3 regions of the Streptomyces sp. NPDC042638 genome follow, and region 3 is predicted to be linked to each of the others. Evidence: predicted binding sites of a transcription regulator. Region 3 holds the regulator's gene; each other region holds the start of a gene.

Region 1 (5,658 bases), on a different contig from region 3:
CCTCGGCCACCTCGGCGACCAGGTGCGCGCGGATCACGGCGCCGTCGGGCTCGTACAAGTACCGCCCCACCGGCCGTACTCCGGGGTCGGGCAGCCCGCGGCCGAGCAGCGTGCGCGGGCCCGGCAGCAGCGTGGCCCGCACGGCGCCCGGGGCGCCGGTGCCGAACCACAGCACCGCCTCCTTCACGTCTCCGCCGTCGGAGATCCACTCGGCCTCGGCCTCGGCCGGGACCACCTCGTGCGGGATGCCCGGGGCGATCTTCAGGGCGGCCCGGGGTGCCGTGCGGGCGGTCTCGACCGCCCAGGACAGCGGCGGCGAGTACGCCTCCGGGTCGAACACCCTCCCGCGTCCGCCCCGCCGGGCCGGGTCCACGAACACCGCGTCGTACCCGGCGGTGTCCACCTCCGTGACGTCGGCCTCCCGCACCTCGATCAGGCCGGCCAGCCCCAGCGCCTCGGCGTTCGCCCGGGCCGCCGCCGCGGTCAGCGGGTCCCGGTCCACGGCCAGCACCCGGATCCCGGCCCGCGCCAGCGCGACGGCGTCCCCGCCGATGCCGCAGCACAGGTCGGCCACGGAGGCCACGCCCAGCTCCCTCAGCCGCCGGGCCCGGTACGTCGCCACGCTGCTGCGCGTCGACTGCTCGACCCCGTTCGGGGTGAAGAACATCCGCCCGGCGTCCTCGGCCCCGAACTTCGCCACCGCCCGCTGCCGCAGCCGGGCCTGGCCGAGCGCGGCCGAGACCAGGGCGGCCGGGTGGTCGCGGCGCAGCCGGGTGGCCACGGCCAGCTCCTGGGCGGGCTCGGTGTCGCGCACCTCGTCGAGGAGGGCGCGGCCTTCGGGGGTGAGGAGCAGAGCGAGGTCGTTCACCGGGTCATTGTGGGCCAGTCGGTGGATGGTGCGCCTGCGGCGGCGGTGTCGGCCCGGTCCGCGGGCCGGCGCCTGGGAAGATCCGGAACCATGCGAGCAGTAGTACAAAATGACAAATATCGGGCGCGGGTCGCGAGGGCGGCCACGTGCTCCACGGCCCTCGCGCTGGCTGCCGCCGCCCTGCTGTCCGGCTGCGCCGGCGACCCCGCACCGGCCACCGGTCACGGCGGCCCCGCCGCCGCCCCGGACCCGCGGGCCCGGCAGGCGGCCGAGCACGCCCGCCTGGTCGCCGCGGCCCGGCGCTGGGGCCTGGACCACGTCCCGCTCACGCCCCCGGCCCCGCCGGCGAGGAAGCCCACCATCACCCCCCGGGACGGTTTCGAGGTGGACGGCCAGGAGGAGGAAGACCTCCCGCCCGTCTTCACCACCGTCCCCACCCGGCAGAAGGTCGTCTTCCTCACCATCGACGACGGCGCCGACAAGGACCCGGCGTTCCTGCGGATGATGAGCGAGCTGAAGGTGCCGTACAGCGCCTTCCTCAGCAACTACCTCGTCAAGGACGACTACGGCTACTTCCGCAGGATGCAGGCCCAGGGCGTGACCCTGAACAACCACACCCTCACCCACCCCTACCTGCCCGGCCTGTCCTACGAGGAGCAGCGGGACGAGATCTGCGGCATGCAGACCGTCATGAAGAAGCAGTTCGGCAGGGCGCCCACCGTGTTCCGGCCGCCGTACGGCAACTACAACGGCGACACCCTGCGCGCCGCCAAGGAGTGCGGGATCAAGTACGCGCCGATCTGGGACGAGGAGGTCTTCGTCGACCACTGGGAGTACCGCGACTGGGACCGCAGCCTGCACCCCGGCGACATCGTCCTCACCCACTTCCGCGGCCGGGACGAATGGAACGGCACGATGGTGGACGACATGCGCCGTTTCCTGAACAAGGTCACGCGCGAGGGCTACGCCGTGGCCCGCCTGGAGGACTACCTGTGAGGCGCCTGCGGGGCCCGGTGGCGGTCCTCGCCTCGGCCCTGCTCCTCACGGGCTGCGCCCAGTCCGTCGACCCCATCGAACGCCTCGGCAAGAAGGCCGCCGAAGGGGTACACCCGCACCACCACCCCGCCGCCGGCCGCGCCTACCGGCACTGGGGCCTGGCCCGGCCGCTGGCCCGCTCCCCGGTGCACGCGGTCCGGCCGCTCGCCGCGCACCGGGGGCCGCACGCCCTGCCCCCGGTGGCCGACCACGTCCCCACCCGCGACCCGGTCGTCTTCCTCACGTACGACGACGGCGCCGAGCGTGACCCCCGCTTCGTCGAGATGGTCCGCGAACTGCGGCTGCCGGTCACCCTGTTCCTCACCGACAGCGTCGCCGCCCCCGGTTACGGCCACTTCGCCCGCCTGCGCGCGCTCGGCGCCGGCATCCAGAACCACACCGTCGACCACCGGGCCCCGGCCGGACTGCCGTACGCCGAGCAGCGCGCCGAGATCTGCGGTCAGCAGGACCGCCTGCGCGCCCGCCTCGGCGTCCGCCCCCGCCTCTTCCGCCCGCCCTACGGCTCCTACGACCCCACCACCCTGCGCGCCGCCGCCGACTGCGGCATCTCCGCGCTCGTCCTGTGGCGCGCCGCCCTCACCCCGGCCGGCCTCGCCTGCACGCACGGCCCCTGCCACCTCCGCCCCGGTGACATCGTCCTGGTGGGCCCCGACGAGTCGGGGGAGCTCTCCCTGCGGGAGCGCACCGTGCGGGTGCTGAGGCAGGCGCAGGAGCGGGGGCTGACGGTGGGACGGCTCGAGGACTACCTGAGCTGACCGGCGTGGCCGTTCGGGAACCGGCCCGTCCGGACGCCCGCCTGCCGGGCTCCCGGCCGACGCGCCGCGCGCAATTGGCACTCCGCTTGACCGAGTGCTAATCACGGTCATAGTCTCGGCTCTGGCACTCAGCAGGTGAGAGTGCCAACAAAAGCGACGGGCAGGTCCGGCACCCGCGACGACGGATCGACCTGGTCGCCACCTCAGACAGTTAACCCCGAGATCTCCGAAGGGGGAGGTCGGATCGTGACGACCGCCAGCTCCAAGGTTGCCATCAAGCCGCTCGAGGACCGCATCGTGGTCCAGCCGCTGGACGCCGAGCAGACCACGGCCTCTGGCCTGGTCATCCCGGACACCGCGAAGGAGAAGCCCCAGGAGGGCGCCGTCCTCGCCGTGGGCCCGGGCCGGTTCGAGAACGGCGAGCGTCTGCCGCTCGACGTCAAGGTCGGCGACGTCGTCCTGTACAGCAAGTACGGCGGCACCGAGGTGAAGTACAACGGCGACGAGTACCTCGTCCTCTCGGCTCGCGACGTGCTCGCGATCATCGAGAAGTAATCACCTCAAGCAACTCTCTGCATTGAGCTGCGCCCCGGGCCCCCGCATCAGATAAGAAGCCGGGCGCCCGGGGCGCTGCGCTTTTCACCCACAGATTTCCGAGAGGGCTCCCGCTGCCATGGCGAAGATCCTGAAGTTCGACGAGGACGCCCGTCGCGCCCTTGAGCGCGGCGTCAACAAGCTTGCCGACACCGTCAAGGTGACGATCGGCCCCAGGGGTCGCAACGTCGTCATCGACAAGAAGTTCGGTGCCCCCACCATCACCAACGACGGTGTCACGATCGCCCGCGAGGTCGAGATCGAGGACCCGTACGAGAACCTCGGCGCGCAGCTGGTCAAGGAGGTGGCGACCAAGACCAACGACATCGCGGGTGACGGCACCACCACCGCCACGGTCCTCGCCCAGGCGCTCGTCCGCGAGGGCCTGAAGAACGTCGCCGCCGGCGCCTCCCCGGCCGCCCTGAAGAAGGGCATCGACGCCGCCGTCAAGGCCGTCTCCGAGGAGCTGCTCGCCACGGCCCGTCCGATCGACGAGAAGTCCGACATCGCCGCCGTCGCCGCGCTGTCCGCCCAGGACCAGCAGGTCGGCGAGCTGATCGCCGAGGCCATGGACAAGGTCGGCAAGGACGGTGTCATCACCGTCGAGGAGTCCAACACCTTCGGTCTGGAGCTGGACTTCACCGAGGGCATGGCCTTCGACAAGGGCTACCTGTCGCCGTACTTCGTGACGGACCAGGAGCGCATGGAGGCCGTCCTGGAGGACCCGTACATCCTCATCAACCAGGGCAAGATCTCCTCCATCGCCGAGCTGCTGCCGCTGCTGGAGAAGGTCATCCAGTCCGGCTCCTCCAAGCCGCTGCTGATCATCGCCGAGGACCTCGAGGGCGAGGCCCTGTCGACCCTGGTCGTCAACAAGATCCGCGGCACCTTCAACGCCGTCGCGGTGAAGGCCCCGGGCTTCGGTGACCGCCGCAAGGCGATGCTGCAGGACATGGCCGTCCTCACCGGCGCCACCGTCATCTCCGAGGAGGTCGGCCTCAAGCTCGACCAGGTCGGTCTCGACGTGCTCGGCTCCGCCCGCCGTGTCACCGTCACCAAGGACGACACCACGATCGTCGACGGCGGCGGCAAGTCCGAGGACGTGCAGGGCCGCATCGCCCAGATCAAGGCCGAGATCGAGAACACCGACTCCGACTGGGACCGCGAGAAGCTCCAGGAGCGCCTCGCGAAGCTGGCCGGCGGCGTGTGCGTGATCAAGGTCGGCGCCGCCACCGAGGTGGAGCTGAAGGAGAAGAAGCACCGTCTGGAGGACGCCATCTCCGCGACCCGCGCCGCGGTCGAGGAGGGCATCGTCTCCGGTGGTGGCTCCGCCCTGGTCCACGCCTCCAAGGTCCTCGAGGGCAACCTCGGCAAGACCGGCGACGAGGCCACCGGTGTCGCCGTGGTCCGCAACGCCGTGGTCGAGCCGCTGCGCTGGATCGGCGAGAACGCCGGCCAGGAGGGCTACGTCATCGTGTCCAAGGTCAAGGACCTGGACAAGGGGCAGGGCTACAACGCCGCCACCGGCGAGTACGGCGACCTGGTGAAGGCCGGCGTCATCGACCCGGTCAAGGTCACCCGCTCCGCCCTGGAGAACGCCGCCTCCATCGCCGCCCTGCTGCTCACGACCGAGACCCTGGTCGTCGAGAAGAAGGAAGAGGAGCCGGAGGCCGCCGGCCACGGTCACAGCCACGGCCACGCCCACTGAGGCGACCGCCCGCGAGTGAAGGCCCGGCACCCCGTCGAGGGGGGCCGGGCCTTCGCCCTGTCCGCCCGCCCGGCCTACCGCTCCAACTCGTCCAGCGCGCCGAGCTGCTGCATCAGCCCCAGCTGGTCGTGCTGCCACCACAGCTCGGCGATCTTGCCGTCGGCGCCGAACCGGAACATCGTCATCCCGGTCATGGTGACCCGCCTGCCCGTGGGCGGGATCCCCAGGAAGTCATCCTTGTGCGCGGCTTTCCAGGACCAGCGCGCGCAGGCCCGGTCGCCCTGGGCGAACACGTCCTCGACCGTGAACGCGAAGTCGAAGGCGGCGCGCCACATCCGGAACTCGGCGCGGACGTGGTCCAGCCCGATGGTGTCCTGCGGGGTCATCGGGTCATGGCTGTGGATGTCCTCGTCGAGCAGATCGTTCAGCGGAGGCAACTCGCCCGCGGTGCCGAGCGCCTCGAAGAACCCGCGCACGACATGCTCGGACAGGCGCTCGTCGCGCACGACGTCCAGGTCGGTGAACGTCGGCATCCCGTCGCACAGCGCGAGCAGCCCCCGGAAGATCCGGTCCGTCTCCGGGAGGTTCGAGTTCCGCATCGCCTCCTCGTACGAGGGGAACTCCACCACTTCCACGACGTGCGACGCGTCCGAGCGGTCCGTGCCGACCACCGCGTG
Region 2 (5,658 bases), on a different contig from region 3:
GTCGTTCAGCACGGGAGCGCACACGGCGATGCAGGGCGCCTTGAAGCTGATGGAGTTCGAGGACGCCCCTCCGGTGGTCTTCTTCGAGGGAGTGCGCAACGGGCGCTTGGAGGACGACCCGGCCACCGTCGCCCAGCTGAGGTTTACGTTTGACCTCCTTGTGGCCTCCGCACTCTCACGGGAGAGGTCCCTGGCCCTGATCGAGGCGGTGGCGCAGGATTACATCCATGCGGACCATCCCTGACCTGAGCACAGCCACCTGGCACAAGGCGAGCTATAGCCAAGGCGGTAGTGACTGCCTCGAAGTCACCCACGACATCCCAGCCCTCGTCCCCGTCCGAGACTCGAAGAACCCTTTCGGCCCGAAGCTCGTGTTCCGGGCGGAGGCCTGGTCGGCGTTCGTCACGAACCTCAAGCTTTGAGCTCCGAGCCCTCTTTGCACGGAATGGGTGGAGGGCCTCAACCGACCCTCCCACCCAGCGAGTTGACTCCACGCATGCGATTTGCCACGCCCAGTCACCAGGCTCCAGCGTGCCCGCATAACGAACAACCCCCGCCAGGTGCTAGCAACACCTGCGCCTCCACCCACCCCTGGGGGGCGATCGTCGAGCTGCCGCCTCCGGTGGGCATCACCCTCGGCACCGAGAAGCTCAAGGACTACGCCGGCTGAGGCCCACGAAACGCCCGAGGGCGGCACCCCCAGCCAGAAGCTGGAAGCACCGCCCTCGGTCCGAAGGACAGGCGATCAACCGTCAGGTCGATCAGAAGTCCATGTCACCGCCCGGCATGCCGCCGCCGGCCGGCGCGGCGGCCTTCTCCGGCTTGTCGGCGATGACGGCCTCGGTGGTGAGGAACAGCGCGGCGATGGAGGCGGCGTTCTGCAGGGCAGAGCGGGTCACCTTCGCCGGGTCGATGATGCCCTCGGCGACCAGGTCGACGTACTCGCCGGTCGCGGCGTTCAGGCCGTGGCCCGGGGTCAGGTTGCGCACCTTCTCCACCACGACACCGCCCTCGAGGCCGGCGTTGACGGCGATCTGCTTCAGCGGGGCCTCGAGCGCGATGCGCACGGCGTTGGCGCCGGTCGCCTCGTCACCCTCGAGCTCCAGCTTCTCGAAGACCTGGGAGGCCTGGAGCAGGGCCACGCCACCACCGGCGACGATGCCCTCCTCGACGGCCGCCTTGGCGTTGCGGACGGCGTCCTCGATGCGGTGCTTGCGCTCCTTGAGCTCCACCTCGGTGGCGGCACCGGCCTTGATGACCGCGACACCGCCGGCGAGCTTCGCCAGGCGCTCCTGCAGCTTCTCGCGGTCGTAGTCCGAGTCGCTGTTCTCGATCTCGGCGCGGATCTGGTTCACGCGGCCCTGCACCTGCTCCGAGGAGCCGGCACCGTCCACGATGGTGGTCTCGTCCTTGGTGACGACGACCTTGCGGGCGCGGCCCAGGAGGTCCAGGGTCGCGTTCTCCAGCTTGAGGCCGACCTCCTCGGAGATGACCTCGCCGCCCGTGAGGATGGCGATGTCGCCGAGCATGGCCTTGCGGCGGTCGCCGAAGCCCGGGGCCTTGACGGCGACGGACTTGAAGGTGCCGCGGATCTTGTTGACGACCAGGGTCGACAGGGCCTCGCCCTCGACGTCCTCGGCGATGATCAGCAGCGGCTTGCCCGACTGCATGACCTTCTCCAGCAGCGGGAGCAGATCCTTGACGGAGCTGATCTTGGAGTTCGCGATGAGGATGTAGGGGTCCTCGAGCGACGCCTCCATGCGCTCCATGTCGGTCGCGAAGTAGGCGGAGATGTAGCCCTTGTCGAAGCGCATGCCCTCGGTGAGCTCCAGCTCGAGACCGAAGGTGTTGCTCTCCTCGACGGTGATGACGCCTTCCTTGCCGACCTTGTCCATGGCCTCGGCGATCAGCTCGCCGATCTGGGTGTCGGCGGCGGAGATGGACGCGGTGGAGGCGATCTGCTCCTTGGTCTCGACGTCCTTCGCCTGCTCCAGCAGGGCGGCGGAGACGGCCTCGACGGCCTTCTCGATACCGCGCTTCAGAGCCATGGGGTTGGCACCGGCGGCGACGTTGCGCAGGCCCTCCTTGACCAGGGCCTGGGCGAGCACGGTCGCGGTGGTCGTACCGTCGCCGGCGACGTCGTCCGTCTTCTTGGCGACTTCCTTGACCAGCTCGGCGCCGATCTTCTCGTACGGGTCCTCGAGCTCGATCTCCTTGGCGATGGAGACACCATCGTTGGTGATCGTGGGGGCGCCCCACTTCTTCTCGAGGACGACGTTGCGGCCCTTGGGGCCGAGCGTCACCTTCACGGCGTCCGCGAGCTGGTTCATGCCGCGCTCGAGGCCGCGCCGCGCCTCCTCGTCGAACGCGATGATCTTGGCCATGTGAAGTGGTCCCTCCAGGACTGGGGGTGATTCCTTCGGACCGCGCCCGCGCCCGCGACGGACGGCTCGCCGGCCGCGTGGTTCCTTGCCCCACCTGGCCTGCGGGCCTCACCGACCCGGTCCTTCGTTGTCACTCTCACCTTCAGAGTGCTAACGCAATGATTAGCACTCGGCATGCCCGAGTGCAAGGTGCGCTCGCTGAGCGGGCCCGTCGAAGGGTGACGGTCGGGTGGCGGTCGGGTGACGGGAGGGCGCGGGCGGGCGGGGCCGCCCCTCGCCCGCCCGTCGACACCGGACCCGGGTACGGCGAAGGGCCCGCACCCTCTGCGAGGTGCGGGCCCTTCGGACAAGAAACGTTCAGGCGCTGAGGCGAACCATGTCGGCCTGCGGGCCCTTCTGGCCCTGCGAGATCTCGAACTCCACCCGCTGGCCCTCCTCCAGGGTGCGGTAGCCGTCCATCTGAATGGCGCTGTAATGGACGAAGACGTCCGCACCACCGTCGACCGCGATGAAGCCGTACCCCTTCTCCGCGTTGAACCACTTGACGGTGCCCTGAGCCATGCCTAACTCCCCTATTACTGGCCCTTGCACAGATCCACACTTCGCGGATCCGGGTCAGACCTCGCCCCCCATTGGACGGGGGCGTGCGCCGGAACGCGTCGACCGCGGCTGAATGTATCTGCCCAACTGCCGTCTGCAACAGGTCAATCGGACGAGAATTCTGGACGCGAGCGGTCCGGAATGTGGGGAGGATTCACCCGAATTCAGGGCAAGTCGGGTGTCATAAAGGGCGCAAAAGCCGCAGAAGACCCGCACACTTTGGCTACTTCTTGTCGGGCACGCGGCATGAATCAAGAGCCCGCGACCCGAAGGCCGCGACCGTGTTCCCCAACTCTACCGCGCTCAATCACGCAGAATTGCCCCCTCCGCTTCTCTCACCGAGGGGGCAATTCGATGTACAGCCGGTAACCGGGGTTACCGAAGGTAATAATCAGCCGCCGGCGACCGCCGGGATGATCGACACACCGGCGCCGTCGGGCGTCGCCGTCTCAAGGCCCTGCTCGAAGCGGACGTCGTCGTCGTTGACGTACACGTTCACGAACCGGCGCAGCCTGCCCTGGTCGTCCAGGACGCGGGCGGCGATCCCGGTGTGGTTCTTCTCCAGGTCCTCGATGACCTGGGCGAGGGTCGTTCCCTCGGCGGCGACCTCGGCCCGGCCGCCGGTGTAGGTGCGCAGGATGGTGGGGATGCGAACGGTCACGCTCATGCGAGGCCAGCCTCTCGGAAGGAGTCCAGGGTCGGGCGGATGGTGGCGGTGAGGCCGGTCCCGGCCACCGCGTCCAGGGTCTTCAGGCCGTCGCCGGTGTTCAGGACGACCGTGGTCTTCGCCGGGTCCAGCACCCCGTCCTCGATCAGCTTGCGGGTGACGCCGACGGTCACCCCGCCCGCCGTCTCGGCGAAGATGCCCTCCGTGCGGGCCAGCAGCTTGATGGCGTCCACGACCTCCGCGTCCGTGACGTCCTCCACGGCACCGCCGGTGCGGCGCGCGATGTCCAGGACGTAGGGCCCGTCGGCCGGGTTGCCGATGGCCAGGGACTTGGCGATGGTGTTCGGCTTCTGCGGGCGGACCACGTCGTGCCCGGCCTTGAAGGCGGTCGACACCGGGGAGCAGCCCTCGGCCTGGGCGCCGAAGATCCGGTACGGCCTGTCCTCGACCAGACCCAGCTTGATCAGCTCCTGCAGGCCCTTGTCGATCTTGGTGAGCTGGGAGCCGGAGGCGATCGGGATCACGATCTGGTCGGGCAGCCGCCAGCCGAGCTGCTCGCAGATCTCGTACGCGAGGGTCTTGGAGCCCTCCGCGTAGTACGGGCGCAGGTTGACGTTGACGAAGCCCCAGCCCTCACCGGCCGGGTCGCCGATGAGTTCGGAGCAGAAGCGGTTGACGTCGTCGTAGTTGCCCTCGATGCCGACCAGCTCACCGCCGTAGACGGCGGCCATGACGACCTTGCCCTGCTCCAGGTCGTGCGGGATGAACACGCAGGAGCGGAAACCGGCGCGGGCGGCGGCGGCGCCGACGGCACCGGCCAGGTTGCCGGTGGAGGAGCAGGAGAGCGTGGTGAAGCCGAAGGCGCGGGCGGCCTCCAGGGCCTGGGCGACCACGCGGTCCTTGAAGGAGTGCGTGGGGTTGCCGGAGTCGTCCTTCACGTACAGGCCGCCGGTCACGCCCAGCTCGCGGGCGAGGTTGTCGGCCTTGACGAGCTTGGTCCAGCCCGGGTTGATGTTGGGCTTCTCCGCGACGTCCGCCGGGACCGGCAGCAGGGGCGCGTACCGCCAGATGTTCGCGGGGCCCGCCTCGATACGGCGGCGCAGCTGCTCGGTGTCGTAGGCGGAGAAGTCGTAGGCGATCTCCAGCGGGCCGAAACACTCCTCGCAGGCGAAGACCGGCCCGAGCGGCACCCGGTGACCGCACTCGCGGCAGCTCAGGGCGGCGGCGGGACCGAGGTCTACGGTGGTGGAGTCGCTGGTGGTGGCAACTGTCTGCACAGCCATGGAGGCGAGGCCCTTTCTCCTCATCTTCCTCACGACGCATCTCGCCGTGAGACGGATTTGGCACCTTCCCTAGCCGGGAGCCTCGCGGAGACGATCGAGCCCGATCGGGCTGATCTACGAGACCGGCTGGAGGGTTGCCGGGGCTTCATCGGGCCGTGTCCCTCTGCCCCTCTGGATGAGCGGTATTCGGTTGTGGACGCGCGCGACCCACGACATGCGATGGTCATCGGCGTTGTTCAAGACTGTAACCGAAGGCCAGGACAGTTGAGATAGTCGTCCGAAGCGCGAGACAACGTGAGGAGCCGCAGACCGTGCTGGAAGAAGTCGAGCACTGGCTGGCCACCCGCTCCTGGTCCGTGGCCGACCGCCCGCTCCATCGGATCCTGGCCGCCAAGCAGCGCACCGGGAGGACGGTCAGTGTCGTCCTGCCCGCGCTCGACGAGGAGGAGACGGTCGGCGACATCGTCACCGTCATCCGGCACGATCTCGTCGAGCAGACCCCGCTCGTCGACGAGATCGTGGTCGTCGACTCCGGCTCCACGGACCGCACCTCCGAGGTCGCCGCGCGCGCGGGCGCGCGGGTGGTGCACCGCGACGAGATCCTCCCCCGCCTCCCGGCCGTCCCCGGAAAGGGTGAGGTGCTGTGGCGCTCCCTGCTGGTGACCGGCGGTGACATCCTGTGTTTCGTCGACGCCGACCTGCGGGAGTTCTCCTCCGACTTCGT
Region 3 (5,658 bases):
CGACGACGACGTCCACGCCGACCGGTACCTGATCGCCGAGGAGGCACTGGGCCGGGCGGGCTTCGACTGGTACGAGGTCTCCAACTGGGCCGCCTCCGAGGCGGGCCGCTGCCTGCACAACGAGCTGTACTGGCGGGGCGCCGACTGGTGGGGCGCCGGACCGGGGGCGCACTCGCACGTGGGCGGGGTGCGCTGGTGGAACGTGAAGCACCCGGGCGCGTACGCGGCGGCCCTCGCCGCCGGCCGCTCCCCGGGCGCGGGCCGGGAGCTGCTGTCGCAGGAGGACCGCCGGGTGGAGCGGATCCTGCTGGAGCTGAGGCTGCGGGAGGGCGTCCCGCTGTCCCTCCTGAAGGAGGAGGGGCTCGCGGCCTCCCGCCGGGCGCTGGCGGACGGGCTGCTGGACGGCGGCCCGTACGACGAGGGGCGGGCCGTACTGACCCTGCGGGGACGGCTGCTGGCGGACGCGGTGGTGCGGGACCTGGTGGACTGACCCCCACGCGGGCGGACCGACGCCTGCCCACGGTGAACGTTTGCCGGACCGACGCCTGCCCACGGTGAACGCCGGGCGGACCGACGCCTACGCCGGTGCCGTGACGAAGTCGATCAGTTCCTCCACCCGTCCCAGCAGCTCCGGCTCGAGATCCTTGTACGACCCCACCCGGCCCAGGATCGCCTGCCACACGGCGCCCGTGTTCTCCGGCCAGCCCAGGGCCCGGCACACGCCCGTCTTCCAGTCCTGGCCCCGCGGGACCTTCGGCCAGGCCCGGATGCCCAGGGCCGACGGCTTCACCGCCTCCCAGATGTCGATGTACGGGTGGCCGACGACCAGGGCGTGGTCGCTGGTCACCGACTCCGCGATCCGCCATTCCTTCGTGCCCGGGACCAGGTGGTCCACGAGGACGCCCAGGCGGGCGTCCGGGCCCGGGGCGAACTCGCCGACGATCGCCGGCAGGTCGTCCACGCCCCCCAGGTACTCCACGACCACGCCCTCGACGCGCAGGTCGTCGCCCCACACCTTCTCGACCAGCTCGGCGTCGTGCCGGCCCTCCACGTAGATGCGGCCGGCCCGGGCCACGCGCGCGCGGGCGCCCGGGACGGCGACCGAACCGGATGCCGTACGGGTGGGGCGGACGGGGCCCGTCGACGGCCGTACGAGCGTCACCGGCCTGCCCTCCAGCAGGAACCCGCGCGGCTCCAGCGGGAACACGCGGTGCTTGCCGAAGCGGTCCTCCAGGGTCACCGTGCCGGCCTCGCAGCGGATCACCGCCCCGCAGAACCCGGTGCCGGGCTCCTCCACCACCAGGCCCGGCTCGGCCGCCACCTCCGGCACGGCCTTCGGCTTCTTCCACGGCGGGGTGAGGTCGGCGGAGTACTGGCGCATTCGGATGACGATAGGCAAAGCCGAACGGCGGCGCGCACGACACGCCGGGAACGGCCGGCGGGAGCCGCTCAGATCACGCCGAAACGCGTTGCCAGGGCGTCGCGTTGACGCCGTACGAAGCCCGCGTCGACCACCGCTCCGTGACCGGGCACGTACAGCGCGTCCTCGCCGCCGAGCGCCAGCAGCCGGTCGAGCGCGTCCGGCCAGCGGGACGGGACCGCGTCCGGGCCTGCCTGGGGCTCGCCCGACTCCTCCACCAGGTCACCGCAGAAGACGACCTCGGGTGAGCCGGGGACGAGGACCACGAGATCGTACGCGGTGTGGCCGGGCCCCACGTTGGCCAGCAGCGCCTGCCGGCCGTCGCCGAGGTCGAGGGTCCACTCGCCGGAGACCAGGTGCCGGGGTGTGACCAGCGCGTCCACCGCCTCGTCCGCGTCCGCCGCGGGGAGCCCGTTGCGGACCGCGTCCCCGCGCAGCTCCTCGCGGTCGTGGGCGAACACGGTGTCGGCGCCCACGCCCGCGTACACCTCCGCGCCGGCGAACGCGGACGCCCCGAAGACGTGGTCGAAGTGGGGGTGGGTCAGAGCGAGATGGGTCACACGGCCGCCGGCCAGTTCCTGCGCCCGCGCCCGCAGCCGCGCCCCCTCGGCGAGGCTCGACCCGGCGTCCACCATGAGGGCCGTCCCCGCGCCCACCACCAGGCCGGCGGTGCAGTCCCAGCCCGGCAGCCGGCACCGCCCCACCCCGGCGGCCAGCCGTTCCCACCCCAGCTCTTCCCAAGTCACGGTCATACCGGCGACGCTAGCGGTACGACCCGGTACGGAGGCCCCGACCTTGCCCAGTGTGTACCCGACAGCCGTACACTGGGCCGGGGAATGCTGGCACTCACGTGGGAAGAGTGCCAGGCGGACGACCCGCAGGGACGAGGGGACGACGTGCTGGAGGTGCGCGGATGCTGAGTGAACGCAGGCTTCAGGTTCTGCGCGCCATCGTCCAGGACTACGTGGGCACCGAGGAGCCGGTCGGTTCCAAGGCGCTCACCGAGCGGCACAACCTCGGCGTCTCCCCGGCGACCGTCCGCAACGACATGGCGGCCCTGGAAGACGAGGGGTTCATCGCCCAGCCGCACACCAGTGCGGGGCGCATCCCCACCGACAAGGGCTACCGCCTGTTCGTGGACAAGCTCGCGGGCGTCAAGCCGATGACCGCGCCCGAGCGGCGGGCGATCCAGAACTTCCTGGAGGGCTCCGTCGACCTCGACGACGTCGTGGCCCGCACGGTGCGGCTGCTCGCGCAGCTGACCCGGCAGGTCGCCGTCGTGCAGTACCCGTCGCTGACCCGGTCCACCGTCCGGCACGTGGAGCTGCTCTCGCTCGCTCCGGCGCGCGTGATGCTCGTGCTGATCACGGACACCGGCCGGGTCGAGCAGCGGATGGTCGACTGCCCGGCGCCGTTCGGCGAGAGCGCGCTGGCGGATCTGCGGGCGCGGCTGAACAGCCGGGTCGCCGGCCGCCGGTTCGCGGATGTGCCGAAGCTGGTCGAGGACCTGCCGGACGCCTTCGAGCCGGAGGACCGCGGTACGGTCTCCACGGTGCTCTCCACCCTCCTGGAGACACTGGTGGAGGAGAACGAGGAGCGGCTGATGATCGGCGGCACCGCCAATCTCACCCGCTTCGGACACGATTTCCCCTTCACGATCCGGCCCGTCCTGGAGGCCCTCGAGGAGCACGTGGTGCTCCTCAAGCTCCTCGGCGAGGCGAAGGACCCGGGCGTGACCGTGCGCATCGGCCACGAGAACGCCCATGAAGGACTCAACTCCACGTCCGTCGTGTCGGTCGGCTACGGTTCGGGCGGCGAGGCGGTTGCCAAGCTCGGCGTGGTCGGACCGACCCGCATGGACTACCCGGGAACGATGGGAGCGGTACGCGCAGTGGCACGGTACGTCGGACAGATCCTGGCGGAGTCGTAAGTGGCCACGGACTACTACGCCGTTCTCGGCGTGCGCCGCGACGCGTCGCAGGATGAGATCAAGAAGGCGTTCCGTCGGCTCGCGCGCGAGCTGCACCCGGACGTCAACCCCGATCCGAAGACCCAGGAGCGGTTCAAGGAGATCAACGCCGCTTACGAGGTGCTGTCGGACCCGCAGAAGAAGCAGGTCTACGACCTCGGCGGCGACCCGCTCTCCCAGTCGGGCGGCGCGGGCGCGGGCGGCTTCGGCGCCGGTGGCTTCGGCAACTTCTCGGACATCATGGACGCGTTCTTCGGCACGGCGTCGCAGCGCGGGCCGCGCTCGCGCACCCGCCGCGGCCAGGACGCGATGATCCGGATCGAGGTCGAGCTGGACGAGGCGGCCTTCGGCACGACCAAGGACATCCAGGTCGACACCGCCGTCGTCTGCAACACCTGCAACGGCGAGGGCGCGGCGCCGGGCACGTCGGCCCAGACGTGTGACATGTGCCGCGGCCGGGGCGAGGTCTCGCAGGTCACCCGGTCCTTCCTGGGCCAGGTCATGACCTCCCGGCCCTGCCCCCAGTGCCAGGGCTTCGGCACGGTCGTGCCGACCCCCTGCCCGGAGTGCGCCGGCGACGGCCGCGTCCGCTCGCGGCGCACGCTCACCGTGAAGATCCCGGCCGGTGTCGACAACGGCACGCGGATCCAGCTCGCCGGTGAGGGCGAGGTCGGCCCGGGCGGCGGTCCGGCCGGTGACCTGTACGTCGAGATCCACGAGCTGCCCCACTCCACCTTCCAGCGGCGCGGCGACGACCTGCACTGCACGGTCACCATCCCGATGACCGCGGCGGCCCTCGGCACCAAGGTGCCGCTGGAGACCCTGGACGGCATGGAGGAGGTCGACATCCGGCCCGGCACCCAGTCCGGCCAGTCGATCCCGCTGCACGGCCGGGGTGTCACGCACCTGCGCGGCGGCGGCCGGGGCGACCTGATCGTGCACGTCGAGGTCACCACCCCGACGAAGCTGGACCCCGAGCAGGAGCGTCTGCTGCGCGAGCTGTCCAAGCTGCGCGGCGAGGAACGGCCCCAGGGCCAGTTCCAGCCGGGGCAGCAGGGGCTGTTCTCGCGGCTGAAGGACGCGTTCAACGGGCGCTGACGCGGACGGGTCGGGGTGCCTCGGCACCCCGTATGCCGCTGTCCTATGCCGGGGGGCGGCCGGATTCGGACTTGTTCGGAGGACGTGACAACATGCCGTCATGTCCTCCGCGCTGACCGGTCTCTTTCACCATCCGATCGTGCAGGCCCCCATGGCGGGCGGTGTCTCCGTCCCGCAGCTCGCCGCCGCCGTCTCCGAGGCCGGTGGCCTCGGGTTCCTCGCCGCCGGACTCAAGACCGCCGACGGGATGTACCAGGAGATCAAGCAGCTGAGGGCCCTCACGAGCCGTCCGTTCGGCGTGAACGTCTTCATGCCGCAGCCCCCGCACCCCGGTGCGGGCCCCGGCTCCACCGCAGCGGCCGCCGCCGCGCCCCCGGACGCCGGTGCCGTCGAGGTGTACGCGCACCAGCTGGCCGGCGAGGCCGCCTGGTACGAGACCGAACTGGGCGACCCGGACAGCGGCCGGGACGACGGCTACGACGCCAAGCTCGCCGTCCTGCTCGACAACCCGGTCCCGGTGGTCTCCTTCCACTTCGGCGCTCCGAGCCGGGAGGTGCTGGACAGACTGCGCCGGGCCGGGACGTTCACCCTGGCCACCGCCACCACCGTGGAGGAGGCCCGCGCGGTCGAGCGGGCCGGGGCGGACGCGGTCATCGCGCAGGGCGTGGAGGCCGGCGGGCACCAGGGCACCCACCGGGACCTCCCGGAGAACGACGGTTCCGGCATCGGGCTGCTGTCGCTGGTCACGCAGATCCGGGAGGCCGTGGGCATTCCGGTCGTCGCCGCCGGCGGCATCATGCGCGGCAGCCAGATCGCCGCCGTCCTCGCGGCGGGCGCGAGCGCGGCCCAGCTGGGCACCGCCTTCCTCGCCACCCACGAGTCCGGTGCGGACGTCCAGCACAAGCGGGCGCTGACCGACCCCCTCTTCCCGCGCACCGAGCTGACCCGCGCCTTCTCCGGCCGCCCGGCCCGCGGCCTGGTCAACCGCTTCATGCGCGAGCACGGCCCGTACGCCCCCGCCGCCTACCCGGAGGTCAACCACCTCACCGCGCCGCTGCGCAAGGCCGCCGCCAAGGCCGGGGACGCGCAGGGCATGTCCCTGTGGGCGGGGCAGGGTCACCGGATGGCCCGGGAGCTGCCGGCCGGGCGGCTGGTGGAGGTGCTGGCCGAG

Evidence for each region. The regulator HrcA, encoded in region 3, represses chaperone genes, less so after heat shock. The targets are predictions, from matches to a motif close to TTNGCACTCNGNNNNNCNGAGTGCNAA.
Region 1: groES (co-chaperone GroES) is a predicted target of HrcA. The motif match lies at 2,754-2,780, and genes of this name have one in related genera.
Region 2: groL (chaperonin GroEL) is a predicted target of HrcA. The motif match lies at 2,547-2,573, and genes of this name have one in related genera.

Annotation. Positions count from the first base shown of each region.
Region 1 covers NZ_JBEZBT010000004.1:8,456-14,113, reverse strand. Annotated here, with positions in the region: gene AB0B40_RS04560 (class I SAM-dependent methyltransferase) at 1-868, opposite strand, end outside; gene AB0B40_RS04555 (polysaccharide deacetylase family protein) at 959-1,864, shown strand; gene AB0B40_RS04550 (polysaccharide deacetylase family protein) at 1,861-2,679, shown strand; gene groES (co-chaperone GroES) at 2,926-3,234, shown strand; gene groL (chaperonin GroEL) at 3,353-4,981, shown strand; gene AB0B40_RS04535 (ester cyclase) at 5,056-5,658, opposite strand, start outside.
Region 2 covers NZ_JBEZBT010000008.1:119,081-124,738, reverse strand. Annotated here, with positions in the region: gene AB0B40_RS09925 (helix-turn-helix transcriptional regulator) at 1-244, shown strand, start outside; gene AB0B40_RS09920 (DUF397 domain-containing protein) at 228-422, shown strand; gene groL (chaperonin GroEL) at 762-2,384, opposite strand; gene AB0B40_RS09910 (cold-shock protein) at 2,742-2,945, opposite strand; gene AB0B40_RS09905 (MoaD/ThiS family protein) at 3,376-3,651, opposite strand; gene thrC (threonine synthase) at 3,648-4,934, opposite strand; SAM riboswitch class I at 4,952-5,116, opposite strand; gene AB0B40_RS09895 (glucosyl-3-phosphoglycerate synthase) at 5,246-5,658, shown strand, end outside.
Region 3 covers NZ_JBEZBT010000003.1:297,815-303,472, forward strand. Annotated here, with positions in the region: gene hemW (radical SAM family heme chaperone HemW) at 1-490, shown strand, start outside; gene AB0B40_RS04400 (DUF3097 domain-containing protein) at 578-1,381, opposite strand; gene AB0B40_RS04405 (MBL fold metallo-hydrolase) at 1,450-2,172, opposite strand; gene hrcA (heat-inducible transcriptional repressor HrcA) at 2,334-3,350, shown strand; gene dnaJ (molecular chaperone DnaJ) at 3,351-4,487, shown strand; gene AB0B40_RS04420 (nitronate monooxygenase) at 4,588-5,658, shown strand, end outside.